DNA from 3 places in the Shinella sp. HY16 genome. Region 2 is predicted to be linked to each of the others. Evidence: riboswitches for the same ligand, from Rfam matches in the RefSeq annotation. Region 2 holds a riboswitch; each other region holds the start of a gene.

Region 1 (10,379 bases), on a different contig from region 2:
CGTTGGCGACGGCGGCGATCGACATGCCGTGATGGTGCGCCATGTAGTTCTTCACCACGGCACAGGTTTTTCCTTCGGGCACGCGGGTCGGCGTAAAGTCGACGGCATCGTGGAAGCCGTAAACGCCGAGCGCGCCGAGTTTGCGCAGGCGTTCGAGGTTTTCCAGCGCCGCCGTCGGGGCATATTGCGTCGCCAGCAGCGAGGCATAGGGCGCGATGACGGCATTCTGGCCGAGGCCGCGCTTCAGGCCGAGCGTCGGCACGCCGAAATTGGTGTACTGGTAGGTCAGCTCGTGGTCGCGGGCGTTGAAGGCCGCTTCCGAAATGCCCCAGGGCGTGCCGAGACGGCGGCCATGGTTCATCTGTTCGACGACGACGAGATTGTTCGTCTGATTGAGGATGCCGCCCTGGCGCTCCTGCATGACGAGCGGCGGCATCAGATATTCGAACATCGAGCCGGACCAGGAGACCAGCGCCCCGCGCGAGCCGACCGGCACGACCGGACGGCCGAGCTTGTACCAGTGCTCGGTGGGAAGGTCCCCCTTGGCGATGGCGAAGAGGCTGGTGAGGCGCGCTTCGGAAGCGAGCAGGTCGTAGCAGGCCTCGTCGAGTTCGTTGGTCTCGACGCGGTAGCCGATCGACAACAGGCGGCGCTCCGGCCGGAAGAGGAAGCCGAAATCCATCGTGAAGGCGATGTCGCGCGAGCGGTCGCGCAGCACGATGAGGCGTTCGCGCAGGCCCTCGATGCTGCCGAGGTCGAAAACGCTGTCGGCGATATGCGCCTCGCAGGTCGAGACCAGCGCGCCGGCCCATTTGGCAAGCTCGCCGCTCTCAGCCGATTTGATCTCGTGGTCGAGGTTGACGATCAGCTTGTTGACGTCGCGCGCCAGCACCGAGAGGTTGATGACGCGGATGGAGGCGAACTCATGCTCGCGCTTGACTGCGGCAAGCGCATTCTGGAAGCCGGCGATACGCTCCTCGATGAGGCGACGCAGCGGACGCACGGTCTTCCGGTCATCCGGCAGGTCCTTCAGCGTCTCGGAGAGGATCGAGGCAACGTCGCCGATGCCGTCAAGGCTGCCCTGGAGATGTGCCGAGGGGGCTTCGGCCCATTCGCGGCACATAGAGGAGATGGCGATGAGGTGACCCGCGAGGTTGCCGCTGTCGACCGCCGAAACGTAGCGCGGTCCCAGCGTTTCCAGCGTGTTGGTGCGATACCAGTTGTAGAGGTGGCCGCGATATTTCGGCATGCCGTCGATGGTGGCGATCGTCTGTTCAAGGCGGCGGACCGTTTCCTCGAAGCTGATCCAGCCAAAATCGCGCGCGGAGATGACCGAGAGCAGATAGACGCCGATATTGGTCGGCGAGGTGCGCTCGGCGAGCACCGGTTGCGGCGTCTCCTGGAAATTGTCCGGCGGCAGGTAATGCTGTTCGGCCGTGACGAACTCTTCGAAGTAGCGCCAGGTGCGACGGGCGATCTTGCGCAGCTCCGTTGCAACATAATCGGAAACGACGAGCTGGTCCTCGGTCTCGGCTGTCTGGCTGACATACCAGGCGATCATGGGCGACAGAGCCCAGACGAGCGCAAAGGGTATGCCGATGTAAGGAAGGCCCGTATCCGAAATCATGGCAAGCGCCACGGAAAGGGCGGCAAGCGCCGGAGCCTGCCACATCGACTTGTAATGGGCGAGAATACCGCCGCGCGCCGCGCTGTCGGCCTGCGCGGCCGTGCGCCATTCCAGCATCAGCTTGCGGCTGACCAGCGTGCGATAGAGCGAACGCACGATGGCATCAGCCATCAGCGCCGCCGAATGGGCGATGAAGACGATACGCAGCGCCACCTGTGCGTTGGCCGCCCGGATGTCGGAGATCACGCGATGCACGTGCGCGCGGGCGACAATGTCGTTGCGGCGCGGCATGACGCCTGAAATCAGCGAGAGCGTGGGGGCGACGAAAAGCAGGAAGATCAGCACGAGCTGCCAGATCAGCGCCTGGCGCGGCTCCATGTAGTACCAGCCCATCACGGAGGCGACGAGCCAGCCGATCGGGATGAGGCTGCGGCGCAGGTTGTCGTACATCTTCCAGCGACCGAGCATGGAAATGCCGCTCGACGGGCCGAAAATATACGGCAGCAGCTGCCAGTCGCCACGCGCCCAGCGATGCTGGCGCGAGGTCTCGACGCCGTAGCGCGTCGGGAAATCTTCGACCAGCTCGACATCCGTCACCAGCGCGCAATGCGCCAAGGAGCCTTCGAGCAGGTCGTGGCTGAGCACCGAGTTTTCCTCGATGCGGCCCTTCACCGCCGCCTCGAAGGCATCGACATGGTAGAGGCCCTTGCCGGTGAACGTGCCTTCGCCGGCGAAATCCTGGTAGACGTCGGAGACCGTGAAGACGTAGGGGTCGATGCCGCGGTCGGCGGAGAAGATGCGCTGGAAGGTCGAGGCTTCCTTGCCCGTCGTCAGGGACGGCGTGACGCGCGGCTGCAAAATGCTGTAGCCGGCGGTGACTTCGTTCTTTTCCGTGTCGATGACCGGACGGTTGATCGGGTGGTGCAGCTTGCCGACGAGCTTGGTCACCGCATCGCGCATCAGGCGCGTGTCGGAATCGAGCGTCATGACGTATTTCACGTCCGCCGGCACGATGTTGGCGCCCGGCAGGAAGGTCGTGTCGCCGTCACCCCGCAGAAGGAGGTTCAGCTCGTGCAGCTTGCCGCGCTTGCGCTCCCAGCCCATCCAGCACCCCTCGGACGGGTTGAACAGGCGGCGGCGGTGCAGGAGATAAAAGCGCGTGCGGCCGTCATAGGCATAGCGCGCTGAAAGCATCGCGATCTCGCGCTTGGCATAATCGAGCACGTCGAGATCGGCGGGGGATTCCTCCGCCTGGCTGTCCGCCCAGTCGCTGAGCAGCGAGAAATAGATCTCGCCGCGCGGATTGGCGAGATAGTGGACTTCGAGATTGCGCACCAGTTCGTCGACATGGTCGCGCTTGGAGATCAGACACGGCACGACGACGAGCGTGCGCGCATCCTCGGGAATCCCGTCCTTGAACTCGTAGCCGACAAGGCGCGACGGCGTGACGAAGAAGGTGACAAGCGTGTTGAACAGGCCCGTCGCCCCTTCGGACGCCGGCAGCGCGAAAAGCACCAGCATGATCAGCCATGCGCCGTCGGGAATGTCGAGCTGATCGAGGAAATAATAGACCGCGATCATCGCCAGCAGCGTCAGGATGATATTGGGTCCGGCAATGGCGAACCAGTCGAGCTTGCGGCCGAAACGCACGATGCGCTGGACGATCGACGGCCGGTAGCCGATGCGCTTTTCGAGCAGCTTCCGCTTCTTACCCACGAGGAAGGCGGCGACATTGGCCTCGTAGTCGAGGTCCTCGACATGCGCCGCGGCGTCTTCCGCGGTCATCGCCAGTGCCGTCTCGGTCACCTCAAGCTCGGTCTTGCCGGATCTGCGGGCGAAGCGCTCGATCGTGTTGCGGTACTTGTTGCGCGAGCCGAAATCGAGGTCGCTGTAGTCGGACCCCTGGCGCAGCGCCTCGTCGAGGCGGCTGACGCTTTCGAACCAGACCGGCCACTCGGTATCGTCCACCGAGCGCAGGCTCTTGATGAGCGAACTCATCGTGACGTTGCCGGAGGAGAGGCGGTTGTTCTCCGCGACGATCAGTTCTTCGAGGTCGCTGCCGCGGCTCTCGATCTTGCGCTCCAGCCACTGGATCACCGCGCCGGAGGCCTGGAGGCCATCGCGCAGGCGATAAAGCAGCTGGATGACGAACGTATTGTCCTCGATGAAGCTTTCCAGCGACTGGAGATGCGCGATGGACTTTTCCGGATCGTTGAGGCGGATCAGCTCATCGGCCACCTCGTTGGCCTTGAAACGCATCTTGCGCGAACGCTCGACGCGGCTCGAAATGCGGCGGAGGTTTTCAAGCAGCACGAAGCGGATGAAGGAGGGCAGCGCCCAGAGCTCGCCGATCTTCAACGCGTCGATCTTCTGGAAGCCCTGAACAAAAGCCGTCAGCCCCTCATGCGAGACGCCGCTATGGGTGTGCGCGACATAGAGCCAGGCAAGCGCCAGCGTGCGCGGCATCACCTGCCCTTCGATCTCGATGGTCGGAAGCTGGCGATAGAAGCGGCGCGGAAAATCGCGTCGCACTTCCTGGATCGCCTCTTCTACGACGTAGTAGTTGTCGAGCAGCCATTCGGCCGCCGGCGTGATCTGCGCACCGGCTTCGACATCCTTGGCCGTGGCGCGATAGACGCGGAAGATTTCCTTCTCGTTTTCCTTGTGCCGGGCGCGGAATTCGAAAGGGTGGAAGCCGGGCAGCGCCGCGGTCTTGTCGCGCGCCAGCGCTTCACCGCAATCGGCGAGCTCCTCCAGCGACAGATAGGTGGCGCGGATCGAATCGTTATAATCGATCTGCTTGGCGTCGGCGTCGCGCGAAGGGGCTTGCGGCGTATTGTGAAGGGGCATGTTTCTGATTCTGGATCCGGCCATATGGAACCATCCGGCGACGGCCTTTGCGCCGAACGGTTTTTTGCGGGCAGGTTTCATCTCGGTGCCGCGATCAGCCATGTGACCAAACAGCGCCCGGACGGCGCGATTGGAATGGACATGGCTCAAGCGACACGCTGGTTGGCATCCTGGCCGCGTGGTGCATGAAAACGGCATTTTTTAGCCGTAAGGACAGAGACTTGCAACATGTCAACATGACCGGATGGCGCAGCATCGACCCTCATCTGCGGTTTTGGTGAATCGTGCGCCCCTCGCAGGAGGCGAGCGGACGCAAGGAGCAGGAGAATGGCAAATGGATGCGGCAGGAAAAAGTTCCCGCCCGCCCATCTGGCTGCCCGCCAAGCTGTGTCCAAACCGCCGAACGGAGCCTTGCACCATTGACTCGGTGCCGGCGCCAAGCCAGTTTGACGCCGTCAGGGTCTTCCGAGTCGATTGGCTCGGAGGCTAAGAGGGAAGCCGGTGCGATGCTCCGAAAGGAGCACCAAGACCGGCGCTGCCCCCGCAACTGTGAACGGCGAGCTGCTGTCGCTCCATGCCACTGGTGGATTTCACCGGGAAGGCGAGACAAACGCGATGACCCGCAAGCCAGGAGACCTGCCCTGACAGTCGTAACGTCCATGGGCGGGGTGTCCCAGTGGTGCGCTTGCTTGTCGCCTCCGGGCGAAGTTCCAGCAGCGTGCGTCCGGTCATCCCCCAATTTTCCGATTGGGGAAGAAATGCTTGCCATCACCGACAATGGTTTCGCCGGGAAACCGGAATCCATCTTCATCTCCTGGCTGCTCTGGCAGCCGCACGGCGCCGACCTTGCCGTCGAGGCGCTGAAGGAGGTCCAGAAACTCTCGCGCTATGAAAAGGTCGATCCCGACATCGCCAGACTGAAGGCGCTGTTCGCCTCCCTGGCCGGGTCGAATCGACCGATGCACTGACTGATAAGGCATAAAGACATATTGACATAAAGATATCTTTATGTGATTTCCGGTGCAGGATTATTGCACCGGAGGGCTTTGCCGTGGCCGAATCGCACCTGGACACCCTGTTCGGACCTGAACTGCCGCCACGCGATGGGCGCGAGATTCTCGCTGCCCTTCAGGCCGCCGCACGCGAGCGCATCCTGGTGCTCGACGGCGCCATGGGCACGGAAATCCAGACGCTGAAGCTGGTGGAAGAGGATTTCCGCGGCGATCGCTTCGACGACTGCGCATGTCACCAGCAGGGCAACAATGACCTCCTGACACTGACCCAGCCCGGCGCGATCGAGGACATCCACTATCGCTACGCGTTGGCCGGCGCGGATATTCTCGAAACCAACACCTTCTCCTCCACGACCATCGCCCAGGCCGATTACGGCATGGAGGACATGGTCTATGAACTGAACCGTGACGGCGCCCGCCTTGCCCGCCGCGCCGGCCTCAGGGCCACCGAAAAGGACGGCCGCCGCCGCTTCGTCGCCGGCGCACTCGGCCCGACGAACCGCACGGCCTCCATCTCGCCTGACGTCAACAATCCCGGCTACCGCGCCGTCACCTTCGACGACCTCAAGCGCGCCTATGCGGACCAGCTGCGCGGCCTCATCGACGGCGGCACCGACATCATCCTGATCGAGACGATCTTCGACACGCTGAACGCCAAGGCGGCGATCTTCGCCACCCGCGAAGTCTTCGAGGAAAAGAGCATCGAGCTGCCCGTCATGATCTCGGGCACGATCACCGACCTCTCGGGCCGCACGCTGTCCGGTCAGACGCCGGAGGCCTTCTGGAACTCGGTACGCCACGCCGATCCCTTCTCCATCGGCCTCAACTGCGCACTCGGTGCCAACGCCATGCGCGCCCATCTCGCGGAGATCTCCTCCGTCGCGCAAACCTTCGTCTGCGCCTATCCCAATGCCGGCCTGCCGAACGCCTTCGGCAAATATGACGAGACGCCGGAGGAAATGGCCGCCCAGATCGAGGGCTTCATGCGCGATGGCCTCGTCAACATCGTCGGCGGCTGCTGCGGCTCGACGCCGGACCATATCCGCGCCATCGCGGCGGCCGCCGCACGCCACGCACCGCGCGCAATCCCCGACATCCCGCGCCACATGCGTCTCTCAGGCCTCGAGCCCTTCACGCTGACCGAGGCTATCCCCTTCGTGAATGTCGGCGAGCGCACCAACGTCACGGGCTCGGCGAAATTCCGCAAGCTGATCACCGCGGGTGACTATGCCGCGGCGCTCGATGTCGCGCGCGACCAGGTGGCGAACGGCGCGCAGGTCATCGACATCAACATGGACGAGGGCCTGATCGATTCCGCCAAGGCCATGACGGAATATGTGAACCTCATCGCCGCAGAACCTGACATCGCCCGTGTTCCGCTGATGATCGACAGTTCGAAATGGGAGGTGATCGAGGCAGGCCTGAAATGCGTGCAGGGCAAGCCGCTGGTCAATTCCATCTCGCTGAAGGAGGGCGAAGAGGCCTTCCTTCACCATGCCAAGCTCGTGCGCGCCTATGGCGCCGCCGTCGTCGTCATGGCCTTCGACGAGAAGGGCCAGGCCGACACGAAGGCACGCAAGGTGGAAATCTGCACCCGCGCCTACAAGCTGCTCACCGACGTCGCAGGCCTTGCACCCGAGGATATCGTCTTCGACCCGAACATCTTCGCCGTCGCGACGGGCATCGAGGAGCACGACAATTACGGCGTCGACTTCATCGAGGCGACGGCAGAGATCACAGCAACACTGCCGCATGCCCACATTTCCGGCGGCGTCTCCAACCTCTCCTTCTCCTTCCGCGGCAACGAGCCTGTGCGCGAGGCGATGCACGCCGTCTTCCTCTACCACGCCATCCAGGCGGGCATGGACATGGGCATCGTCAATGCCGGCCAGCTCGCCGTCTACGACACGATCGAGCCGGACCTGCGCGAGGCCTGCGAGGACGTTGTGCTGAACCGCATGCCGAAGACCGGCGGCACCGCTACCGAACGCCTTCTGGAGATTGCCGAGCGCTTCAAGGGCGCTGCCGGCAAGGAAGCCAAGGAGCGTGACCTCGCCTGGCGCGACTGGGTGGTCGAAAAGCGCCTCGAACACGCGCTCGTCAACGGTATTACCGAATTCGTCGAGATCGATACGGAAGAGGCTCGTCAGAACGCCGAGCGCCCGCTGCACGTCATCGAAGGCCCGCTGATGGCCGGCATGAACGTCGTCGGCGACCTCTTCGGCGCGGGGAAGATGTTCCTGCCGCAGGTGGTGAAATCCGCCCGCGTGATGAAACAGGCCGTCGCCGTGCTGCTGCCCTACATGGAGGCCGAAAAGCTCGCCAATGGCGGCAGCGGCGAGCGCCAGAGCGCCGGCAAAATCCTGATGGCGACCGTCAAGGGCGACGTGCACGATATCGGCAAGAACATCGTCGGCGTCGTGCTCGCCTGCAACAATTACGAGATCATCGACCTCGGCGTCATGGTGCCGGCAACGAAGATTCTTGAGACGGCAAAGGCCGAAAAGGTCGACATCATCGGCCTCTCCGGCCTCATCACCCCCTCGCTCGACGAGATGGTGCATGTTGCGACCGAAATGGAGCGCGAAGGCTTCGACATCCCCCTCCTCATCGGCGGGGCGACGACGAGCCGCGTGCACACGGCGGTGAAGATCTATCCGCGCTACGACCGCGGCCAAACCGTCTACGTCACCGATGCCAGCCGCGCCGTCGGCGTGGTCGGCAGCCTGCTGTCGGATGACATGAAACCCGGTTATGTCGAGACGCTGAAGGCTGAATACCGCAAGGTCGCGGATGCCCACGCCCGCAGCGAGGCCGAAAAACAGCGCCTGCCGCTCGCCAAGGCCCGTGAAAATGCCTTCAAGGCTGATTGGTCTGCCTACCGGCCGAAGACGCCGTCCTTCCTCGGCACGCGCGTCTGGCAGGACTGGGACCTCGCGGATCTCGCCCGCTATATCGACTGGACCCCCTTCTTCCAGACCTGGGAGCTGAAGGGTGTCTATCCAAAAATCCTCGACGACGAGAAACAGGGCCCCGCCGCCCGCCAGCTCTTTGCCGATGCGCAGGCGATGCTGGAAAAGATCATCACCGAAAAATGGTTCACGCCGAAAGCCGTCGTCGGCTTCTGGCCGGCCGGAACCGTGGGCGACGACATCCGCCTCTTCACCGACGAGGCGCGAAACAAGGACCTCGCCACCTTCTTCACACTGCGCCAGCAGCTTTCGAAACGCGACGGACGGCCGAATGTCGCCCTTTCCGATTTCGTGGCGCCTGTCGACAGTGGCAAGCCGGATTATCTCGGCGGCTTCGTCGTCACGGCCGGCATCGGGGAGATCGCCATCGCCGAACGTTTCGAGCGGGCGAATGACGACTACAACTCAATCCTCGTCAAGGCGCTGGCCGACCGCTTCGCCGAGGCCTTTGCCGAGCGCATGCATGAGTATGTGCGCAAAGAACTCTGGGCCTATGCGCCGGACGAGACCTTCTCCCCGACCGACCTTATCGGCGAACCCTATGCCGGCATCCGCCCCGCGCCGGGCTATCCCGCCCAGCCGGACCATACGGAGAAGACGGCGCTCTTCCGCCTGCTCGATGCCGAGAAGCAAATCGGTGTCGAACTCACCGAGAGTTTTGCCATGTGGCCCGGCTCCTCCGTCTCCGGCCTCTACATCGCCTCGCCGGAAAGCTACTATTTCGGCGTCGCCAAGGTGGAGCGGGACCAGGTGGAGGACTATGCCCGCCGCAAGGGCATGACCGTCATGGAAGTGGAGCGCTGGCTCGGCCCGGTACTCAACTACGTGCCAGTGACCGCGCGGGAAAACGCGGCCTGAGTTTCCTCAGGCCGTCGCAAGGTTCAAGAACACGACCATGCCATAGCTCACGGCGACCAGCACGCCGAGCGACAGGACGACCGCGGCCGTCACCCGCGGGCCGGCCCGCATCACGCGCCTGAGGTCGATGCCGAGGCCGAGGGCGGCCATGGAGAGGATGGTCAGTACGGTCGCGGCGCGCGCCATGCCTTCGGCAAGCCCCGCATCGATCAGGCCGAAACTGCGCGCAGCGAGCATGGCGAGGAAGCCAAGGATGAACCATGGCACCAGCCGGTGCAGCGCCGGGCGACGACCGCTCTCCTTACCTGCTGCAAGCGACAGGAAGAAGATCACCGGCCCCAGCATCAACACGCGCACGAGCTTGACGAAGGTGCCGATCTGGATGCTGAGCGCGGAGACCGGGGCGGTGGCGGCCAGCACCTGCGGCACCGCATAGACCGTCATGCCCGCCATCACGCCGTAGCCCGTCGCCGAAAGGCCGAGCAATGGCACCAGCACCGGCAGCAGCAGCACCGTGACCATGCCGAGAACGGCGGTGAAGGCGATGGAGGAAGCGACGTCCTCCGCATCGGCGCGGATGACCGGCGCCGTCGCGGCGATGGCAGAGTTGCCGCAGATCGAATTGCCGCAGGCAACCAGCAGCGCAACAGAGCGGGAGAGGCCGAGGCCGCGCCCGATGGCATAGCTTGCAAGGAGAACGACGCCCACCACCGCCGCGATCGCCCCGATCAGCAGCCAGCCCATGCCGGCAATTGCCATGGCGCTGACGCCCGCACCGAGAAGCACGATCGCAATTTCAAGGAAGTACTTCGCGGAAAAGGCGATGCCGGGATCGAACACCGCCGGCCGTTTCAGCAGCAGGCGGCAGACGGCACCGATCAGGATCGCCAACACCAACGCCTCGATCCACGCCCCGCCCGACAGGTGCATTTCCAGCCGCTCGGCGAGCACGGCGAGGCCCGACACGAAGCCTGAGAGCAATACCCCGGGCAAAAGTACACGAATTCCAACGAATGATGATTTATTAGGCGAATTTTCCATGCGCGGACGATGCGCTTG
Region 2 (10,379 bases):
GACTGGGCGATGCTGAGTTGGGTAACAGCGCAGGACAATGCGACAGCGCGCCGACTGTATGACGACGTCGCAAAGGCGGCGAACTGGGTTACTTATGAACTGACGCCCTGATCCGGCCATTGTCTGTGGCCTACCTCTCCCGGTACAGGCAACGACGCGCCCAATTTTCTGGAAAGGCCATGCCTTGAGAAACGGTGAATGGCGAATCTCCCTAGAAGGCAATATTGCGCCCTGCCACTAGCAAATGGCAGAACCGGGCGTTCTGAAGATTTTGAGCTTCAGAACGCCCGGTTTGAGAGGCGCAAGAGTGTAAGTCAAAACAAGCCAGAAACAAAACGATTGAGGATCAAGAATTGAGAGTAATGACAAGAAGCGTATTTGCCGGCGTTATCATGCTTGTTTCAGGTTCCGGCGCCTTCGCCGCGCCGACATACCTGACCTGTGAGTTTGCGGACCCGACGGGAGAACCTCAGGTGTTCAATTTCGCTCTCGACGAATCCGCCAGGACATTCGGCGTCTATGTCCCGGCTTCTGGAAGCCAGAGAACCGCGGAGGGTACGTTTGCCGATGGAAAAGCCAGCCTGAATGAGGGGGCTGTTGCATGGGAAATCGATCTCGCAAAGGGCGTTGTCATTCGCGACAAGCGCATGGTTGGCGAGAAGGACAGTGGCACTTGCAAAACGATTTCAGCGGAACAAAGCGGCTTTGACGAGTAATTCTTCGCCCCGCTCGGCAGTTTTTTGGCTGCATACGAAGATGACAACAGATAAACAGCTCAGTTAAGCCGTGAACATAAATGGAATCTGAACTGAAACTCTACCAGAAAAAGCAAAAGCTCATGCTGGGAGGTCTTGGTGTCGCCGCGCTGCTTACTGCTCTGGTTGTCGTTCTGATAAGTGGTCCCGATCCGAGCTCGGTTTTTGGGCCACTGCGGGTTCCAGCGATCTTCTATCCCCTGGGGCTCGCGGGTCTAGCGCTCACACTCTATCTTTTGCGGTTTGCGATCACCAGTCTGCGCAATCCAGCACCAAGGGTGATCTCGTCTGCACATGGTGTCACTGTTGACGGCTTTTCCGGACGCTTTCGTGCTCCATGGGAAGAGATCAAAGGCTACACCGTGAACTGCCAATCCACCTATGTGCTGCATCTCAAGGATGCTCAGGCGTTTCTTGAAAGGATACCGCCTGGCCGAGCCAAGGAAACCGCTCGGGCATTGGTGGGAATGTTCGGTAGCCCTTTGCTGATCGAAACCAAGATGCTCGACGTCGAGACCTACACGATCGAGGCGTTCCTTGGAAAGTATACTCAGGAACTGGGGACTTGATCGGGAAACGGTCTTGCCTTTTGCGAGAATTATGGAAGGTACGGAGTCAAACAAGGTGCCTGCCGGCACCGGCAGTAGTTCTCATCAACAATGGCTTGCCCGAGAGGGCATGCCATTTATGCGTCGGTAGTGGTGCCGATGATTGTTGCATACAGGGTTCGAAATGAAAAAAGTCACAAGTATTGTCATCCTGGGAGCGCTCGGTGCTTTTGTCGGAGCTTACGCGACGGGAGGGTTCAACGCATGGCTGCCGCAGGAGATGAAAGTCGGGGTCTCGAGCGCATCCTTGCTCGGCGATGGTGAAGTGGCATTGAAGGAGCAGGACACGCAGTTGGAGGACAAGCTGCAGCCGGTCATCGGCTGCCTCAACGACGTGGCCAGCCCGTTGCGCGATCATGCCCAGACCTATGTGAACGAATATCCGCACCTTGCGGCAACACCCGGGGCGACAAGAATTGCCGCCAGCTTCAAAATCCAGGTGTATGAACAGAACAACTCTATATCGCGTGAGTGTATTGCCGCTCTCAGGGGCGCCATCACCATGACCCCGGCCGACGCGGGGCTGGATGATCCGGGCAAGATTTTTGCCGATACGCTGGAGCAGCTCATTCCCGTCATGAATGAGGTTGATCTCTATTACAGCCGCAAGGACAACATTGATGACCACATGAAGAAGGGCGGGGCGCTCAATGAGCAGATCATGCCGCTCTTCACGACGCTTTTTGATGCGGAGGACAAGCTCAGGGAGATCGTTTCAGAGCGCAACCATACACTGCGCGAGAAGCGACTTGTCGCTATTGAGCAGGCATTCGGAACGGAGAATTTCGGCTGGCACACGCTCAACGTTTCCCTTTCCGCCCGGCGTGCCATCGACGGCATCAGCAATCTTGCCGCGACAGGTCAACTGGATACGCAGTCGATAGAGAAGGTCGAGCAGGCCTATCAGGCCGCTCTCGACAAGGCCGACGCCTTTGCCAAGGCACACCCTGACACCAGAACGAAGCTCGGCAACACGCCCAAATGGTTTGCGTCGTCCAGTGGCTTCAACACTTTTCTGGTCGGCCTGAAGGATTTCCGGAGATTGCTTGCGGGCAATCCGGACCAACAGGCCATCGAGGCTCAGCTTTCCAAGCTGCAGGGTGACTACAACAGCATGATCCGAAGCTACAACATGATCCCGGATGTCTGACAAGGCAGGTGCCCTTGCGCCTTCCGCAGGCTGGAAGGCGCATACTATCCGCTACCTGGCTTTCAGGCGCCCGTCAGGAAACGTGCCACTGCCTGGCGGGCCGGCTCCCCGCCATCCGTAGTCTTCAGGGCACGCAACCGCAAATCCTTGCCAAGTGTCCCAGTCATCGTCTACCCCGCCAATGTGGCTGTTGGGGCAGATACCGACCACAACGTCCAGTCGCTCTCGATCCATTGATACCCGATGGGTTCTAAAGCATAGCTTCGCCACAATGAAAATCTGGCTGAAACTCTTCAGCGCCCTTTCTCCATCAGCCGAATTTTTGCTTCCACTATTTCGGTTCGTGCTGCGTGTATGGCGGTGGCAGAACATCGCGGAGCAAGCCCTGGGTGTAGGTGTGCGTCGGATGGACAAGGATGCTTGCGGCATGTCCCGTTTCCACCACTCGTCCTTCATTCAAGACGACAATTTTCTCGCATAGGTCTCCAGCCACCGCGAAATCATGGGTGATCAGCAGATATCCGATGCCTGCGGACCGATGGAGTTCCATCAACAGTTCGATCAGCCGAGCCTGTACCGAAACATCGAGCGCAGACAGCGGCTCATCGAGGACGAGCAAGGCGGGATCCGGTGCCAGAGCGCGTGCCACGCAGAGCCGCTGGCATTGGCCGGTGCTGAGTTCGTGAGGATAACGATCCAGTAGATTGCCGCTTAACGTCACGCGATCGAGCAGGGCCGTCAGGCGCGCGCCGCGAGCTGAACCTTCCTCACTCGGCGTCCAATTGTCGAGGGGTTCGCTGAGCAGTTGGCGCACGGTCCAGCGTGGATTGAGGCTGGACCGTGGATCCTGGAAAACAGCCTGGATTTCGCGCGATGCGGTCCGGCGAACGGTGCGTTCTGCAAGGGAGCGGCCGCGCCAGCTCATCTGACCGGCATCGGGGCGTTCCAGCCCCAGGATGCATTTTGCGATGGTGCTCTTGCCGGAGCCGGATTGCCCGACCAGTCCAACGATCTCGCCGGCGCCGACCTTGAAGGATACCTCGGTGAGAATTTGCTGTTTCCCATAGCTCTTGGAAAGGCGTTCGATGGTCAGCATGGGTCACGTTCCATAGGCGCGAAGTGGCTGCAGTTGGCGGCCGGGTACGGCGGCCAGTAGCTCCCGGGTATAGGCGTGGCTCGGCCGGGTGAAAATCTTGTTGGCGAGCCCCGTTTCGACCATTTGCCCCTCGCGCATGATCACGACCCGGTCGGCTACCCGTGATACGACCCGCAGGTCGTGGGAGATGAACAGCAATCCGAGACCATAGAGAGACTGGAGTTCGCGCATAAGGTCTAGGATGCGAACCTGAGTCGATACATCGAGCGCCGTGGTCGGTTCGTCGGCAATGAGCAGGCGTGGCCGGTTGACGACCGCCATGGCGATCACGACGCGCTGGCGCATGCCGCCGCTCAGTTCGTGGGGAAATTGGTCGATGACGCGATGTGGCAGATGGACTTCATCGAGCACTTCCCGCAGTCGTCGTTCAAGTTCGACACGTGAAGGCGCCATGTGGACTTGCACAACCTCCCGAATCTGGTCGCCGATGCGCAAGACCGGATTGAGGGCAGACAGCGGATCCTGATTGACCAGCGTCACCGTCCTCCCGCGCACGTTTTGCCAGTCGTCCCACGACCAGCCGGCGGTGTTTTTTCCGAGTAGGGTTACATCGCCATCTGTCAGAGCCAGCGGCGGGCGGGTCAACCCAAGGGCCAGCGTCGCGAGCGTACTTTTGCCGGAGCCGCTTTCGCCGATGAGGCCGACGCACTCGCCGGGCTCTACGTGAAGGCTGACGTTATCCAGAATGCAGCGGCCGAAAAATGGCGAACGTCGGTCGGCCACCTCCACCCGTACATTGGCTAGGCTGAGTACCGGTGTAGGCAGAGCATGATCCGGTTGAACAGGGAAAGGTTCCCTAGGCCGGGATCGAAATGTCGGCCATACGATCCAGCTGCGCGGGCCATGAACGGTGCGGCTTTCGACACTATCCCGCACGACGTCGCCAAAGTAGTTGACCGAGAGCACCACGAGGAAGAGCGCTATCCCCGGAGCCAGAACCAGCCAGGGTGCGATCTCCATGCTCGCCCTACCGTCATTGAGCATCGCGCCCCATTCCGGAGCGGGAGGAGGCACGCCAAGGCCGAGAAAGGAGAGAGCGGAAACGGCAAGGATCATGTTTCCGATATCGAGCATGCCGAGGACGAGGATTGGACCGACCAGGTTGATAGCGATATGCCGAAACAGGATCTTCCAGGTGGGTGTACCCATGCAGCGAGCAGCGGCGACATAACCTTCCCGGGATATCTGCAGCGTGAATCCACGGATGATCCGCGCGTAGGCAGGCCAAGCCACCGCCGAGACGGCAATGACCAGAGGCACAATCCCGCCCCCCATCAAGGCTGCGACGGCGATGGCGAGAACCAGGCGCGGAAAGGCCAGCAGCACGTCGATGAGTTTGGTCAGTACGAGATCGACCACGCCGCCGAAGTAGCCGGCTGTGATGCCCACCGAGACGCCAATCGTCATGACAATGATGACGGCGATCGCACCGACCATGAGCGACGTCCGGCCGCCGTAGAGCAGGCGGGTGAAAACATCCCGCCCGAAATCGTCCGTACCCAGCAGGTGGGTGGCGCTTGGCGGCAGCAGCACATCGCGGAAGTTCGTATCGATCGGACTTGCCTTGCTCAACAGAGGAGCGGCCAGCACCATCGCGACAATCCCGACCATGACGAGCAAAAGCAACAGGCCAAGAGGATCCCGCTTCAGGTTGATTACAAAGCGGCGAAGAACGCGATCAGCCATGGTTTCCCTCCTCCACTCGCACGCGAGGGTCGAGGAAGCGATAGAGCATGTCGACCGTGAAATTGATGATGACGAACATGGTGGCCATGATGAGAGTGAACCCCTGGACGACGGGGTAGTCGCGGCCGCTGATCGCCTCGATGACGTAGCGCCCGATCCCGGGCCAGGCGAAAACAGTCTCGACCACGGCCGCACCGCCAAGCAATCCGCCCGCAACCAGGGACGCGGAGGTGAGGACCGGGATCAGCGCCGGCCGCAGAGCGTGGCGAAACAGGAGTATGCCGCGCGGCATACCCTTCGCCTCGGCCATCAGCATGTATGGCTGCGACAGGGTATCGAGAAGGCTTGCCCGTAACAGCCGTGAGGTTGCAGCGGCAATGCCGGTTCCGAGCGTCAGGGCCGGCAGAATGATGCTTTCCGGCCTTTGCCAGCCCAGTGCCGGTAGCCAGCCCAGCTCGATCGTAAACAGGTAGATGAGCAGGACGCCGAGAAAAAAGCTCGGCATCGACTCGCCGATCAGGCTGAGAAACCGGGTGACGTGATCCACCGGCCTGCCGGCATAAAGACCGCCGAGGATGCCGCTTGGAAGAGCGATTACGAACATCACGAGCAGCGACGTTCCAGCAAGGGCCAACGTTGCCGGGAGACGAACGGAGAGCTCGTCGACGATCGGCTGGCGGCTGCGCAGGGAAGTGCCAAGATTGCCCGATACGACACGGCCGAGCCATTTGACATATTGTTCAGGCAACGGGTCGTTCAGCCCCATCTGCTCCCGCATCTGCTGAATGTCGCCCTGTGTGATTTGTGCGGAATCGAGACCGGGCTCGACCATGGTGAGCAGCACGGCCGTCGCGGGGTCGCCCGGGATGAAGCGCAGCATCAAGAAGATGACGACGGTAATCCCGAGCAGAACCGAGAGGCCGGCAAATGCCCGCTTTACGGCATAAGCCAGCACGAACCCTACTCAGCCTTGATGAACATCGAAGGTGTGATATCGCGCGGGCGCTCAGGATCTACCCCTCCGACTTTTACACCCTGCGCAATAGCAATCAGCTCGGAGTTTGCTACGTAAAGCAATGCATGGTCCTGCATGACCCTGTCCTGGATCTGGCGAGAGAGTTCGAAGCGTTTTTCCGGCTCGAGTTCGGTTCGCAACTGGTCGATGAGCGCGTCGACCTGCGGATTTGCATATTTCTGCCAGTTCTGAACGGCGTCCGAACGGTAAAAGCTCGCAAGCTGCCCATGAAGGTCGCCGGTCGCAGCGCCACATGAACAATAGGTGGCAATATCGAAGGCTCCGTCGAGCATGATCTGGTTCGAAGCCGTGGGCTCGACCACTTGCAGCTTGGTCGCCACGCCGATCTTGCGCCATTGCGCCTCCAAGGCGATAGCGACAGTTTGCCACCAACCATAGGTCAGAACAGAAAATTCCAGACGCTTGCCGTCCTTCACGCGGATACCGTCAGCGCCCGGCTTCCAGCCAAGCTGGTCGAGAAGAACGTTCGCCTTTTCGACATCGGATGCTTGCTGTGTCTTGATGGCATAGGGCAGGCCGGCCGGAAAATGCCCGGTGGAATAGGTGGCGAAGGGAGCCATGACCCCGTCCACGATTTCCTTCCGGTCTACACCGAGGCTCAAGGCTTCGCGGAGCTTCGCATCCTGCAGCAACGGGTTGCGGTAGTTCATCCAGATGTTCCAGTTGGTCTGATTGACGGCCGGAAACTGAAACTTCTTGCTTCGGATGTAGGACCGGCGCTGCTCGAACTGGACGTTGGCGTCCATATCCGCTTCGCCGGATTGCAGGGCGAGATACCGGGTCTGGGGATCGACGACAAAGCGTGCCTCGAGGCGCTTCAGCTTCGGCTTCTCACCCCAGTATCCGTCGAAAGGCTGAGCGACGACCAATTCGCCGGGCACGAATTGGGTCGGCTTGAAGTAGCCCGAAAGGTCGGCTTCCATCGCATACTTGTCGCCGAGTTCATCAGCCTTGGCAGCGTTGTGGATGCCGATTGTGACGGTCTTGAACAGGAAGGCGGGATCCGCCGCCTGTGTGCGGATCTCAAGCGTTGTTGGCCCGACTGCCTTGAAGGTTGCTCCCTTGAGAAGCGAACCGGCGCGGGTGTTTTTTGCCTGGTGACGCTCGAAAGACGCCTGAACGGCCGCCGCATCGACTGCTGCGCCACTCCAGAATTTGGCATTTGGCTGAAGCTCGATGCGCCAAATCGTAGGCTCGACCATCGCCCAGCTCTTGGCAAGCGCGGGGATGAGCGATGCACCGTCGAGGCTGGCGTGAACCAGTGGTTCGGCGAAGCCGTTGTTGATGATCCGTTGTGCATCGATATTGATGGGATCGAGTGAGCGCGGCATGTTGGCGGTGACAAGGCGCAACACCTGCTCGTCCGCCGGCGCCATATCCGCGGCAAAAGCCGCACTCATCAGCCCAGTGCAGGCAACCACGAGCGCTGCTATCGCAGCACGCGGAACGTATCCCATCTTATTCTCCCATCGGGTTGGATTGAGGACAGCTGGCGCGGAGGCGCTGCTTGCGTCCGTTTGGTTCATAGGCGTGTTCGCTGGCAACACGGCCTTCGAGAAGGTGCTCGGAAATAATGTGGTCGAGGGCGGCCTCGTTGACGCCGCCATAGTAGGTGCCTTCAGGCCAGACCTGGACGACGGGCGCAAGATTGCAAGGACCAAGGCAAGTGGACTTGGCGGACATCGTGCCTTCGCCCGTCACGCGCAGCTTCAGCCGTTCCTGCTCGTTACGCAGATGCCCCCAGAGCACATCCGCGCCTGCCGAGTTGCACGGGCCGCCTTCGCAGACCAGCACGCGTCGCTTCTGCGCCGGCACGAGCGAACCTTCGGTCACGGCCTCGGGCGGAACGGGAACAGGTGCGTCCGGCCCCTCGGCCAACAGTTCCGAGAGGACGGCAGGCATCAGTGTGCTGCGCGCAACGTCCCGCGCTATCGCCACCGGCGGCCATGGCCGGTTGGATTCATGCTGCCAGCGCTTGAGTGATTTTGTCAGCCAGATGTGGAAGCTCGGTTCCATCGGCAACACGAGCGGCAAGATCGTGATGGCATCGTATTGCCCGTCCAGCAGATCATGAAGTGCGTCACGGAGCGACGGGCGACCCTGTTCCGAAAACGCGGAAATAACGCGACCGACGCCTGCAAAGGCGGCCACGATGTCGGCAATTCTTGCCATCTCCTGGTGCGGAGCTGCAGCGAAAGCCGCCTTGGCCAGAACCACGATCGCACGACCGCGGCGCCGGCTCTCCGAAATACCTGTTGCTGATTGCACCCACCCACCTCGCTAGCGAACGGGGCAGGCAGAAAATGAGGCGACCGGATGATATGACAAGCCATCGGTGAACCGTCATCCTGCTGACCATCCCCGGCCACGGAAAACTATGCTTGATGGCAGGTCTCCTGGCTCACGGATATCTGTCGCCCATCTGCCTTCCCGCGGATGGTGGCCCGCAGTGGCATGGCGCTCTCGCGCCACAAGGATAGACGGCAATCCGCTTACAGTTGCGGGGGCAGCCACGGCCTTGGTCCCTGACGGGGCCTCACCGTGTTCCCTATTAATCCCCGTCGAGTTATCGGGCGGGGAACCATCGGCGCGCACGCTATCCATGCATCTTCTTGGCGTCAAGACGGTTGGTGCCTTGACCACCATAAACATGATTTATATACTCATATTTATGGTGGTCCCCTATAGAGAGAGCGGGGAAGGCTTCAAACTGCCCGCATATTGCCAATGCCGGTTGTTCGGCGGGCTTGTCTTTCCAAGGCGCGCACCCAGACGGCAGGCGAAAGAGACAGTACGAAGGGTGTCGAGGCAGGATGGGTCATTGGTCACCCTACAGGGAAGACACCGTCGCGATGATGGAAGCCGGCGACATATCGCTTGCCGACGTGCTTTATTCGCCTGCGGATAGCGAGCCGCTGGTTTTTGCGACAGGCCGGCATCGCACGCGCGCACTATCCCCGTATTTGCAATATATCGATTGCCGACTGACCACGACCGCACCGCTTGAGGCGACGGGCCAGTTCGCGCCGGGCATCTGCATCAGTCATGCTTTCGAGGGCAGTTGGACGAGCCGGATAGACGGCCACTCCCTTGCCCTGAGATCGGGCGGCGAGACCCTTGTCTATGGTTCCTCCCGTGAACTGGACTTTCTGGAAAGCCAGCCGGAGAACATCTGCATCGCCATGGCCGCGCTCTACATCGGCGCGAATTTCTTCGATGCGGTGGATGTACCCTGCGAAATGATGGCGCTTCTTGACGGCAACGATCTCGTTTCGCGACACCTGGCCAAGGCCGGTGCGCTGCGCTCGGTCCTGCAGCAGATGTTCCAGGCGCCGCAGGACGGCTACCTTGCCGGGTTGCACATGACGAGCCTCGGCCTTGCTGCGGTCGTCGAGCTTGGCAGGGCGCTCGGCGCGGAGCCGGCGGTGGGCCAGGCCGATCGCCGGCAGCGCGAGCGCGCCCATGCCTTGCGGGACTATCTCGACGCCAACATCGCGGATCTGCCCTCGATCCCGGAAATCGCATCGCTCCTCGCGACCAACGAAAGCACCCTGCGACGGGCCTTCAAGGCGACGTTCGGGCTGTCCATCACCACCTATGTCCGCAACAGCCTGCTTGACCACGCCCGAGTGCTGGTACGTGACGGCCGGCTTCCGCTCTCCGTCATCGCCTATCGCTGCGGGTTTGCCACGCCTGCGAACTTCACCAGCGCGTATCGCCGGCAGTTCGGCCATCCTCCCAGCACCGAGCAGACGAAATCTGCCTGATCCGCAATAGTCTTGTCCCGACGCGCAAAAGCTCCTCGCTGCTAAGGAAGCACCCGTAAATCAAACAACGGGTGCTGAAAGTGCAGATGCAGGACGAAGCGCGATCCGGTATGTCCCGGGCCTTTCTGGGGGCCGCCGCCTTCTATACGGCGACGGCCATCCCCATGTCCTATGTGTTCTATCTTCTGCCGGCGCAGTTGCGCGAGGTCGGTCATTCGGCG
Region 3 (10,379 bases), on a different contig from region 2:
CAGTAGGGTTCGCGCAGGAACGGCCAGGCGAAACTCTTGCGCAGCTCCGGAAATTGGCTGAGCCCGTAATAGATGATGTAGAGCTGTACGAGGAGTGGCGTGCCGCGGAAGACGAAGATGTAGCCCCGCGCGAGACCATCGAGCACCCGGTTGCCGGAGAGGCGGAAGCCCGCCAGAAGCATGGCAAGAAGCGCGCCCGAGGCGACCGAGAGCGCGGTCAGTTGCAGCGTGAGCGGAATGCCGTGGCACAGGGCAAGGAAACTCTCGACGAGGAAGGGAATATCAAAGAGGTTCATGATGCCCTCCGGATGCCGCGCATCGCACGGGCTTCGGCGCGCCGGAAGACAGCGCCGGAAACAAGGCTGATCAGCAGGTAGAGCACGCCGGCCGTCAGGAAGAAGGTGAACGGCTTGCGGGTCGAGCCGGCGCCGATCTGCGCCTGACGCATGAGCTCGACCAGACCGACGACGGAAATAAGGGCCGATTCCTTCAAAACCAGCTGCCAGACATTGCCAAGTCCGGGGATCGCAAACCGAGCTGCCTGCGGCAGGATGATGCGCTGGAAGCGGAGGAATGCACCCATCCCATAGGCCTTGGCCGCCTCGATCTCGCCGCGCGACAGCGCGAGCACCGCACCGCGAAAGACTTCCGCCTGATAGGCGCCGGACACGACGCCGATCGCCACGGCCCCCGTCAGGAACACCGGCGCGCTTACGAAGCCTTCCGCACCGAACAGGTGGCCAAGCTGCGTTATGACGGCGCTGCCGCCGAAATAGAACAGGTAGATGACGAGAAGATCGGGCACGCCGCGCAGCACGGTCGTATACCCGTCGGCAAGATAACGTAGCGAGGAAACCGGCGAGAGCGACGCGGCCGCCGAGAGCATGCCGAAAAGCGCTCCCAGCCCAAAACCGCAAAGGGCCACGGCAAGCGTGATAGCGGTGGCGCGAAGCATATCGAAGCCCCAGCCACCATCGGCAAATCCCATCAAATCGAAGTAAGCGCCCACGCGTCCACCTGGTCCGTTCCCTTGCGCCGATAGCGTGTCGGCGCGTTATGGGCTTGACTTTGGCAGGTGACGCTCCATACCGTCAAATTCGAAATTACGGGTAGAGAATAACCAAATATTATGGAGAAGCTCATGAATCTGCGGCAGGTCGAGGCGTTTCGCCTGGTCATGCTCACCGGCAAAATGACCGCGGCGGCGGAGCTCATGGCGATTACCCAGCCCGCGGTGAGCCGGCTGATCCGCGACTTCGAGCTCGACCTGAAGCTGCGGCTGTTCGAGCGGCGCGGCAACCAACTCGTCCCGACGCCCGAGGCCACCACGCTTCTGAGGGAGGTGGAGCGTGCCTATGTCGGGCTCAACCGCATCAAGGCCTTCGCCGAGGAGATCGGCCGCCAGAATGCCGGCATGCTGCGCATCGCCGTGATGCCCGCGCTCGCCAATGGCATCATGCCGCGCTACCTCGCACGCTTCCTGCGCGAGCGCCCGAACATCCATGTCTCCCTGAGCGGCATCCCCTCGACCATGGTCATCGAAGCCGTCGCTTCCGGCCAGGCCGATATCGGCTTCGCCGACGGCCCGCTCGACCGCCCCGGTTTCCTGACGGAATCCCGCCCCGTCGCGGCCGTGGTCGCCATGCCGCAGGGCCACAGACTGACCGCCCGATCCCGGATCGGGCCGGCAGACCTCGAAGGCGAGCACATGATCACGCTGGAACCGGGGACGTTGTTTGCCATGCGCGTGGAGGTCGCGCTGGCGGGCATTCCGAGGGCTTCAACGATCGAGACACGCCTCTCCCACACCGCGCTGACGCTGGTGTCGGAAGGCGTCGGCATCACCATCATCGACCCCTCCTCCGCCACGGACTATCGAGGCAGAGGCGTCGTGGTTCGCCCCTTCACCGACTTCATCGATGCCGGCTTCCTGGCGATTCGCCGCAGCGACGCAACAGACAACCAGCTTGCGGAGCGCTTTATCGCAGGGTTCTGGGAATACCACGGAGCCCTGCTCGAGCAACTGAACGTCGAACCGGGGAGATAGCCTGAGAGGTCTGGGTGTCGGGGCCTTGAGCAGCTTGGCGGGAAAACCCTGCCGGATCCTCCTTTAGAAATCCCAGTCCTCATCTTCGGTGGCGACCGCCTTGCCGATGACGTAGGACGATCCGGAGCCGGAAAAGAAGTCGTGGTTCTCATCGGCATTCGGTGACAGCGCTGAGAGGATGGCCGGGTTCACCTTGCAGGCTTCCGGCGGAAAAAGTGCCTCGTATCCGAGGTTCATCAGGGCCTTGTTGGCGTTGTAGTGCAGGAACTTCTTCACATCCTCGGTGAGGCCGACGTCGTCATAGAGATCCTCGGTATATCGCGCCTCGTTGTCATAAAGTTCCAGGAGAAGATCAAAGGCGAAATCCTTGATCTCCTGCCGCTTTTCCATGCTCAGGCGCTCCAGTTCGCGCTGGAATTTGTAGCCGATGTAGTAACCGTGTACGGCCTCGTCACGGATGATGAGGCGGATCATGTCCGCCGTGTTGGTGAGCTTGGCGCGGCTCGACCAGTACATCGGAAGATAGAAGCCGGAATAGAACAGGAAACTTTCGAGCAAGACGCTGGCGACCTTCTTCTTCAAGGGGTCGCTCGTCGTATATTGTTCCATGATCAATGCGGATTTGCGTTGCAGGAACTCGTTTTCCTCCGACCAGCGATAGGCGTCATCGACGTCGGGCGTCAGGCAGAGCGTGGAGAAGATGGAGGAATAGGAGCGGGCATGCACAGCCTCCATGAAGGAAATGTTGGAAAGCACCGCCTCCTCATGCGGCGTGGCAGCATCCTCCATGAGCTTTACCGAACCGACACCGTTCTGGATTGTGTCGAGCAGCGTCAGACCGGTAAAAACGCGGATGGTGAGTTTCTGCTCTTGCGGCTTCAGCGTCGCCCAGGAGGGAATGTCGTTGGAGAGCGGCACCTTTTCCGGCAGCCAGAAATTACCGGTCAGGCGGTTCCAGACCTCGAGGTCCTTGTCGTCCTCGATGCGGTTCCAGTTGATGGCGCGGATGGCGGCGGCGGCCTTCGGCGCCTTGGTCTTCACTTGGATGTTCATTTGCTTCCCCGATCTCACAGCGCGCAGGAAACGCAGCCCTGCACTTCCGTGCCGGACAGCGCCATCTGGCGAAGGCGGATGTAGTAGATGGTCTTGATGCCCTTCTTCCAGGCGTAGATCTGCGCCCTGTTGATATCGCGGGTCGTCGCCGTGTCGCGGAAGAACAGCGTCAGCGATAGGCCCTGGTCGACATGCTGGGTGGCCGCCGCATAGGTGTCGATGATCTTCTCCGGGCCGATCTCGTAGGCGTCCTGGTAATAGTCGAGATTGTCGTTGGTCATGAAGGCGGCCGGGTAATAGACGCGGCCGATCTTGCCTTCCTTGCGGATCTCTATCTTCGAGATGATCGGGTGGATCGAGGACGTCGAGTGATTGATGTAGGAGATCGAGCCCGTCGGCGGCACGGCCTGGAGGTTCTGGTTGTAGAGGCCGCCGTCCATGACGGCCGCCTTCAGCTCAAGCCAGTCCTGCTGCGTGGGGATATGAATGCCCGCCTCTTCGAAAATGCCCCGCACCTTCTCCGTCACCGGCAACCATTCGGCTTCGGTATATTTGTCAAAGTATTCGCCCGAAGCGTATTTCGAGTTCTCGAATCCCTTGAAGCTAACGCCCTTTTCGACCGCCAGCCGGTTGGAGGCGCGGACGGCGTGATAGGTCACCGTGTAGAAATAGATGTTGGTGAAGTCGATGCCTTCCTCCGAGCCGTAGAAGATACGCTCGCGGGCGAGATAGCCGTGCAGGTTCATCTGGCCGAGGCCGATGGCGTGGCTATCGTCGTTGCCCTTCTCGACCGAGGGGACCGAGGAGATGTGGCTCATCTCGGAGACGGCGGTCAGCGCACGGATCGAGGTTTCGATCGTTCGTCCGAAATCCGGCGAGTCCATCGCAGCAGCAATGTTGAGCGAGCCGAGATTGCACGAAATGTCCTTGCCCATCCTGGCATAGGAAAGGTCGTCGTTAAATTCGCTCGCCTCACTTACCTGCAGGATCTCCGAGCAAAGATTGCTCATGGTGATGCGGCCGGCGATGGGGTTCGCGCGGTTCACCGTGTCCTCGAACATGATGTAGGGATAGCCGCTCTCGAACTGGATCTCGGCAAGGATCTGGAAAAAGTCGCGGGCCTTGATCTTCTTCTTGCGGATGCGGCCGTCCTCGACCATCTCGCGGTACTTCTCCGTCACCGAAATCTCGGTGAAGGCCACGCCGTAAACGCGTTCGATGTCATGCGGCGAGAACAGATACATGTCATCGTTGTTGCGAGCGAGCTCGAAGGTGATGTCGGGGATAACGACGCCGAGCGACAGGGTCTTGATGCGGATCTTCTCATCGGCATTCTCGCGCTTGGTGTCGAGGAAACGCAGGATGTCGGGATGATGGGCATGGAGATAGACCGCCCCCGCCCCCTGCCGCGCACCGAGCTGGTTGGCATAGGAGAAACTGTCCTCCAGCAGCTTCATGACAGGGATGACGCCCGACGACTGGTTCTCGATCTGCTTGATCGGCGCGCCCATCTCGCGAAGGTTGGTGAGGGAGAGCGCGACACCGCCGCCCCGCTTGGAAAGCTGGAGCGCCGAATTGATCGAGCGGCCAATGCTCTCCATGTTGTCCTCGATGCGCAACAGGAAGCACGAGACGAGCTCGCCGCGCTGTTTCTTGCCGGCATTGAGGAAGGTCGGCGTTGCCGGCTGGAAACGGCCGGAAATGATCTCATCGACGAGATCGCGGGCAAGCTGCTCGCTGCCGCGCGCCAGCGTCATCGCCACCATGCAGACGCGGTCCTCGTAGCGCTCAAGGTAGCGCTTTCCGTCGAAGGTCTTCAGCGTATAGGACGTGTAGTACTTGAACGCGCCGAGGAAGGTCGGGAATCGGAACTTCTTGTCATAGGCGTGGTCGAAGAGATCGCGTACGAAGTTGAAGGAATACTGGTCGAGCACTTCCTGCTCGTAGTACCCTTCGGTCACCAGATAATCGAGCTTTTCCCTGAGATTGTGGAAGAAGACCGTGTTCTGGTTGACGTGCTGGAGGAAGTATTGCTTTGCCGCCTGCCGGTCCTTGTCGAGCTGGATTTTTCCATCCTCATCGTAAAGGTTCAGCATCGCGTTCAGCGCATGATAGTCCAGCGCGGTGATTTCCGGCGTCTTCGTCGGTTTCTCGAGCGTCATCGTGTCCAAAATCGTTCCAGTCCCTGTCTGACGTTGTCGACGTCCTCATCCATGCCGAGAAGCTCGAAGCGGTAGAGATACGGCACACCGCACTTGGCGGAGATGACGTCGCCGGCGAGCCCGAAGGTCGCCCCGAAATTGCTGTTGCCCGCGGCAATCACGCCGCGAAGGTTCGCGCGGTTTTCCGCATCATTGAGGAAGCGGATCACCTGCTTGGGAACGGCGCCTTTGCCATCCTGGCCGCAATAGGTCGGCACGACGAGGACGAAGGGCGCGCGCGCCCTCAGCGCCTCGTCGGCGCGAAGGGGAATGCGGGAGGCCGGAAGGCCGAGCTTTTGCACGAAGCAATGGGTGTTTTCCGACCGGGAGGAGAAATAGACGAGCTCACCCATCGCCCCGCCCTCAGGCCAGTGCGCTGATCATATCAGGGCGGAAACCGGCCCAATGCTGCTCACCGGCAACGACGACGGGAACCTGACGGTAGCCGAGGCCCTGCACGAGCGCGAAGGCATCTGCATTCTCGGAGATATCGACGACACGGTAATCGATGCCGTGGCGGTCGAGCGCGCGGGTGGTCGCTGAGCATTGAACGCAAGCTGGCTTGGAGTAAACGGTGATCGGCATGGTTTCCTCATATTCTGGCGATTGGGCATGGAGGGGCGTTCGGTCATCCGCCGATGACCGTTCGTGAACTGAAAATAGATAGACGGCGGCCCTCAAGGACGGCCGGAGCGGGGCGCCGCTTACTCGCGCGGAGGCACTGGAAACAAATTCGACATGACTTCACCCCGAAGCTATTCATACGGAGCATCTGGGGAGACGGCGGGGCGGCATCATTCCACAACCCATCGCTCGCCTGCCGGACACCCCGCCCGTGGACGTTCATGAACAAGGCAGGTCTCCTGGCTTGCGGGTCGCGGCATCCGTCCGCCTTCCCAAGGCATTTGCGCCTCAGTGGCTTTGTCGAACGTATGCTCGCCGCTTACAGTTGCGGGGGCAGCTCCGGATTGACGCAGCCATCATGGCCACACCGGATTCCCGTCTTAGCCTCCGACTCTCTCGAATCGGAGGAACCTTGAACACTAGATATGGTATAGGACGCAATTCCGCCGTCAACAGTTAGCTCGATCGCTCGGTTGCGAAACGCAAGTTATCCCCATGACGGATGGCGAAAGCCCTTCGTCGCGAGCACTTTTCCAAGCCTAGATTTCCACAGACACCATTCCAGCGTGAATAAGCGGTTGCCGGACCAGCGTACGACGAATAAGCTCCTGCTGCGGCAAGGTGCCGCTCGATCACTGAGGATACCATGGCTACCGGAACGGTTAAGTTTTTCAATCAGGACAAGGGCTTCGGCTTCATCACCCCCGACAATGGCGGAGCAGACGTGTTTGTTCACATATCTGCGGTACAGTCCGGCGGCCCGCTGCGGGATGGCGCAAAGGTCAGCTACGACATCGGCCAGGATCGCAAGACCGGCAAATCGAAGGCTGAAAACGTTCAAACGCTCTAAGAGCGCGCGCTATTCGATGACGACCTCGGATGCGTATGGTTCATGGACGTCGCCACGGCGTTCGACCACCGCATCCGAACGGTCTCGAATGCAGATATGACCGTCGCCATCCGCACGCCCACGACGCAGCCGAGGACGCACCTCGCAGTTCTTGTGGTTTTGGGGCTAACCCATCTCCTCAACGATCTGATGCAGTCGCTGATTCCGGCTGCCTACCCAATCCTGAAGGATGCGTACGCGCTCGATTTCGTGCAAATCGGCCTGATCACCATGACCTTCCAGATTGCCGGATCGCTGCTGCAGCCGGTCATCGGCATGGTGACCGACAAGCACCCCGCACCCTATTCGCCTGTCGTGGGCATGATGTTCACCCTTTCCGGACTCGTGAGTCTCGCATTCGCCCACAGCTATGCGATAATTCTTGTCTCGGTGGCGCTGATCGGCATCGGATCATCCATATTCCACCCTGAGGCGACCCGTATGGCGCGCTATGCGGCCGGCGGCCGGCAGGGGTTGGCCCAGGGTCTCTTCCAGGTTGGCGGTCAGGCCGGAGGCGCGCTCGGCCCGGTCTTTGCAGCATTGATCATCGTGCCGTTGGGGCAGCCGAGCCTCGCCTGGTTCGCTGCCCTTGCCTTGCTCGCCATGACGCTTCTGGCCTGGATCGGCAGCAAACAGCGCCAGATCAGTGCCGAGTTCGCGGCAATGCGGATAGGTGTAAAGAAGGCGGGCGGAGCGGCACGCCATGCGCCCGCGACGATCGCCATCGGCCTCGTCGTCCTCACGGCACTCATGTTCACCAAGAACGCCTACGGCGAGAGCTTCAAGTCGTTCTACATCTTCTATCTCATGGAGAGGTTCGGCCTTTCCATCCCGGCGGCGCAGATGATGCTGTTCATCTTCCTGCTCGCCTCGGCCGTCGGCGCGCTTGTCGGCGGCATCGTCGGCGACCGCATCGGGCGCTACCGCATCATCTGGATTTCTGTCCTCGGGCCGCTTCCTCTGACACTGATGCTGCCTTATGCTGATCTGTTCTGGACGGGCGTGCTGACAGTGATGATCAACCTGATCATGGCCAGTGCCTTCGCATCGATCCTGATCTATGCAATCGAGCTGCTGCCACATCGCATCGGGTTGATCGGAGGACTGTTTTACGGCCTGAACTTCGGACTTGGCGGTATCGCCGCTGCCCTCCTCGGGATTTTGGCCGACCGCTATGGCGTCGAAACGGTCTATGCCATCTGCTCGTTCCTGCCGCTCGCAGGGCTCCTCGCCTGGTTCCTGCCGAAGATCGAGGAAGGCGGGGCCTAGCGACCTGAAGCGCTTGTCACAACCGCTCCGGAAACCGGAGGACGGCAATACCGCCGAAAGGGCGACGAGACACACATCTCCACCGAGGCTATAAAACGGGTCCGACGATGGCGAGGCCGTTGTTCCTCAGGCGCTTCCAGACAGACCAGCGTCCCACCTCCTCCGGCAGGATCTGCCGGCATCGCGCGAGATAGGCTTCCTGCCGGGCACGCAAGGTTGTTGTCAGGTCGACATCTTCGAGAAGGATGTTGTTCTCGTAGTTGAGATCGAAGCTGCGCCGGTCCATATTCGCCGAGCCGATCAGCGAGATGGCGCCATCCATGGTCAGGGTCTTGGCATGGAGCAGCCCGGCCTCGTACTCGAAAATCGTCACGCCTGCTTGGAGAAGGTCGAGATAATAGCTGCGGCTTGCCGCCGCGACGGCGAAGTCATCATTGCGCGCGGGAAAGATGATGGTCGTCTCGACACCCCGGTTGGCGCAGGCGCAAAGTGCGGCCTGCATGGCAGCATCCGGTACGTAGTAGGGTGTCGTTACGAAGAGCGAACGCTTTGCGGCATAGATCAAAGTCTCGAACATTTCCGGCATCGCGGAATTTCGGAATGTGGGGCCGGTGGCGACCACCTGGGCGGTAAAACCAGGTTTCGTATCCACCATCTGCTTGCGTAGGAGGTGCCCGATGTCGCCGCCGCCATTGCCCATCCAGTCGCTGGCGAAAAGATGCTGGTTCTGCCGTACCACCGGCCCTTCGAAACGCATCAGCACATCGACCCAGGGCGCGAATCTTGCTTTGGGCAGGAATTCGGGATCAGCGCAGTTCTGACTGCCGCAATAGGTGATGCGGTTGTCGATGACGGCGATCTTGCGGTGGTTGCGCAAGTCGATGCGGCCAGTGAGGGCGCGCAAAAGCGGATTGCCGATCACCAACGCCCGGCGGACCTCTACACCCGCTCCCGCCATATCGCGCCAGAGCGGGCCACGCACAAGCGCACGTGAGCCAAGATCATCGACGAGAACGCGACAGGCGACCCCGCGACGCGCCGCCCTTTGCACCGCCTCAGCGACCGCCGTGCCGTTACGGTCGGCGAGCCAGATGTAGAAGAGAAGGTGGACATGGTCGACCGCCGCATCGATATCCGCGACCAACGCTCTGATGGCGGCATCCGAGTCCTCCATCAGCCGGGCGCTGTTGCCTCCGGTTGGCGCATAGCCGCTGATCGAGCGCCCGACGGCAAAGAGCGCGGCGTGCTGGTTCTGCACCTGTGACGCCGACGGCCAGCCCGGCGCCGTCTCCGGAGGCGGCAGCTTACGGAAGGCGGCCTTCAGTCGCTCCACCCGCCTGCGACCGACATTCGTCTGCCCGACGAGAAGATAGACCAGCGCGCCGACATACGGGAGCAGCAGCACAAGGACGAGCCAGGCAGCACGCGATTCCGGTTGCCGATGCGGTCGCAAGAGGATGTGAACGGCCGCCGCCGCCACAACCACGATGTGCAAGACCATGAACATCATGCGGCGGAACCATAAAGGAGATCAAGCGCGGCGAGCACGATCAGAAGATAGGTCCCGTTGCCGTCGACATCCTCCTCCTCGGAAAGATCGAACCGCGCCCAGAGGTCGTCACGGTTCCCGGCTTTGTATTCGCTGATCACCATTTCAGCGATGGCACGAATTTTCGGAAACTGCGCCGGATCGAAATGCAGGCCCTCTCCATCGACGAACAGGCCCTGCTCCTGCAGAAAACCTGCCATCGGCATCGATGTTTCACTGAGATAGAAGAGAAGATCGTTCGCATTCAACGGCTGGTCTTGCGATTGGGGAACGAGCCCAACCTGTTCGACGAGCCTGCGCGCCCAGGATTGCATGTCGCGACTGAGGCGTTCGGATGTCACAACTGTCATTGAGATTCTCTCTCGCAAACGGCGCGGCAAGGGGTTGGTACCAGGGACTGGCCGCTCCGAATCGCACCGGGCTGCTTCAAAAATCGACGGCGCCGATCCGACGCAGTTCGGCAAGCAAGGGCAGCATCGGAACCCCGGCTGCGGTGAGGAAGTCGCCCTCGATCCTGTCGACGAGCTGGATCCCCTCTCCGTCGACCCGGCAGAGATTGGCGCTTTGCAGCCCATCCGCGCCGACTTGCGCCATGTAACGGCCGATAAAGCCGGGATCGAGCTTCAACAGTGTGATGCTCGCGACACCAGCATGGCGCCACAGCACCTGGCCATCCCGGGCCAACACGACGGCCACATGGATCTGGTGCGTCTTGCCGGAAAGCAGAAGAAGACGGCGTCGTGCTTC

What was found. Region 2 has a riboswitch for cobalamin ahead of K0P03_RS30555 ((2Fe-2S) ferredoxin domain-containing protein). Riboswitches for the same ligand answer to the same signal wherever they lie in the genome.
Region 1: another riboswitch for cobalamin. It lies ahead of K0P03_RS17900 (hypothetical protein); the one in region 2 lies ahead of K0P03_RS30555 ((2Fe-2S) ferredoxin domain-containing protein).
Region 3: another riboswitch for cobalamin. It lies ahead of nrdH (glutaredoxin-like protein NrdH); the one in region 2 lies ahead of K0P03_RS30555 ((2Fe-2S) ferredoxin domain-containing protein).

The regions. Positions count from the first base shown of each region.
Region 1 is NZ_JAHYXL010000001.1:3,642,220-3,652,598, forward strand. Features, by position in the region: gene K0P03_RS17895 (GH36-type glycosyl hydrolase domain-containing protein) at 1-4,477, opposite strand, end outside; cobalamin riboswitch at 4,919-5,135, shown strand; gene K0P03_RS17900 (hypothetical protein) at 5,236-5,445, shown strand; gene metH (methionine synthase) at 5,529-9,320, shown strand; gene K0P03_RS17910 (YeiH family protein) at 9,327-10,361, opposite strand.
Region 2 is NZ_JAHYXL010000005.1:18,718-29,096, forward strand. Features, by position in the region: gene K0P03_RS30515 (GNAT family N-acetyltransferase) at 1-111, shown strand, start outside; gene K0P03_RS30520 (hypothetical protein) at 363-716, shown strand; gene K0P03_RS30525 (hypothetical protein) at 797-1,324, shown strand; gene K0P03_RS30530 (DUF3829 domain-containing protein) at 1,488-2,513, shown strand; gene K0P03_RS30535 (ABC transporter ATP-binding protein) at 2,845-3,609, opposite strand; gene K0P03_RS30540 (dipeptide/oligopeptide/nickel ABC transporter permease/ATP-binding protein) at 3,613-5,355, opposite strand; gene nikB (nickel ABC transporter permease) at 5,348-6,310, opposite strand; gene K0P03_RS30550 (ABC transporter substrate-binding protein) at 6,316-7,848, opposite strand; gene K0P03_RS30555 ((2Fe-2S) ferredoxin domain-containing protein) at 7,850-8,608, opposite strand; cobalamin riboswitch at 8,761-8,992, opposite strand; gene K0P03_RS30560 (helix-turn-helix transcriptional regulator) at 9,205-10,158, shown strand; gene K0P03_RS30565 (MFS transporter) at 10,245-10,379, shown strand, end outside.
Region 3 is NZ_JAHYXL010000002.1:755,399-765,777, reverse strand. Features, by position in the region: gene K0P03_RS24040 (ABC transporter permease) at 1-296, opposite strand, end outside; gene K0P03_RS24035 (ABC transporter permease) at 293-988, opposite strand; gene K0P03_RS24030 (LysR substrate-binding domain-containing protein) at 1,142-2,047, shown strand; gene nrdF (class 1b ribonucleoside-diphosphate reductase subunit beta) at 2,111-3,100, opposite strand; gene nrdE (class 1b ribonucleoside-diphosphate reductase subunit alpha) at 3,115-5,271, opposite strand; gene nrdI (class Ib ribonucleoside-diphosphate reductase assembly flavoprotein NrdI) at 5,259-5,654, opposite strand; gene nrdH (glutaredoxin-like protein NrdH) at 5,665-5,886, opposite strand; cobalamin riboswitch at 6,138-6,355, opposite strand; gene K0P03_RS24005 (cold-shock protein) at 6,572-6,775, shown strand; gene K0P03_RS24000 (MFS transporter) at 6,872-8,083, shown strand; gene cls (cardiolipin synthase) at 8,172-9,584, opposite strand; gene K0P03_RS23990 (hypothetical protein) at 9,590-10,012, opposite strand; gene K0P03_RS23985 (Maf family protein) at 10,059-10,379, opposite strand, start outside.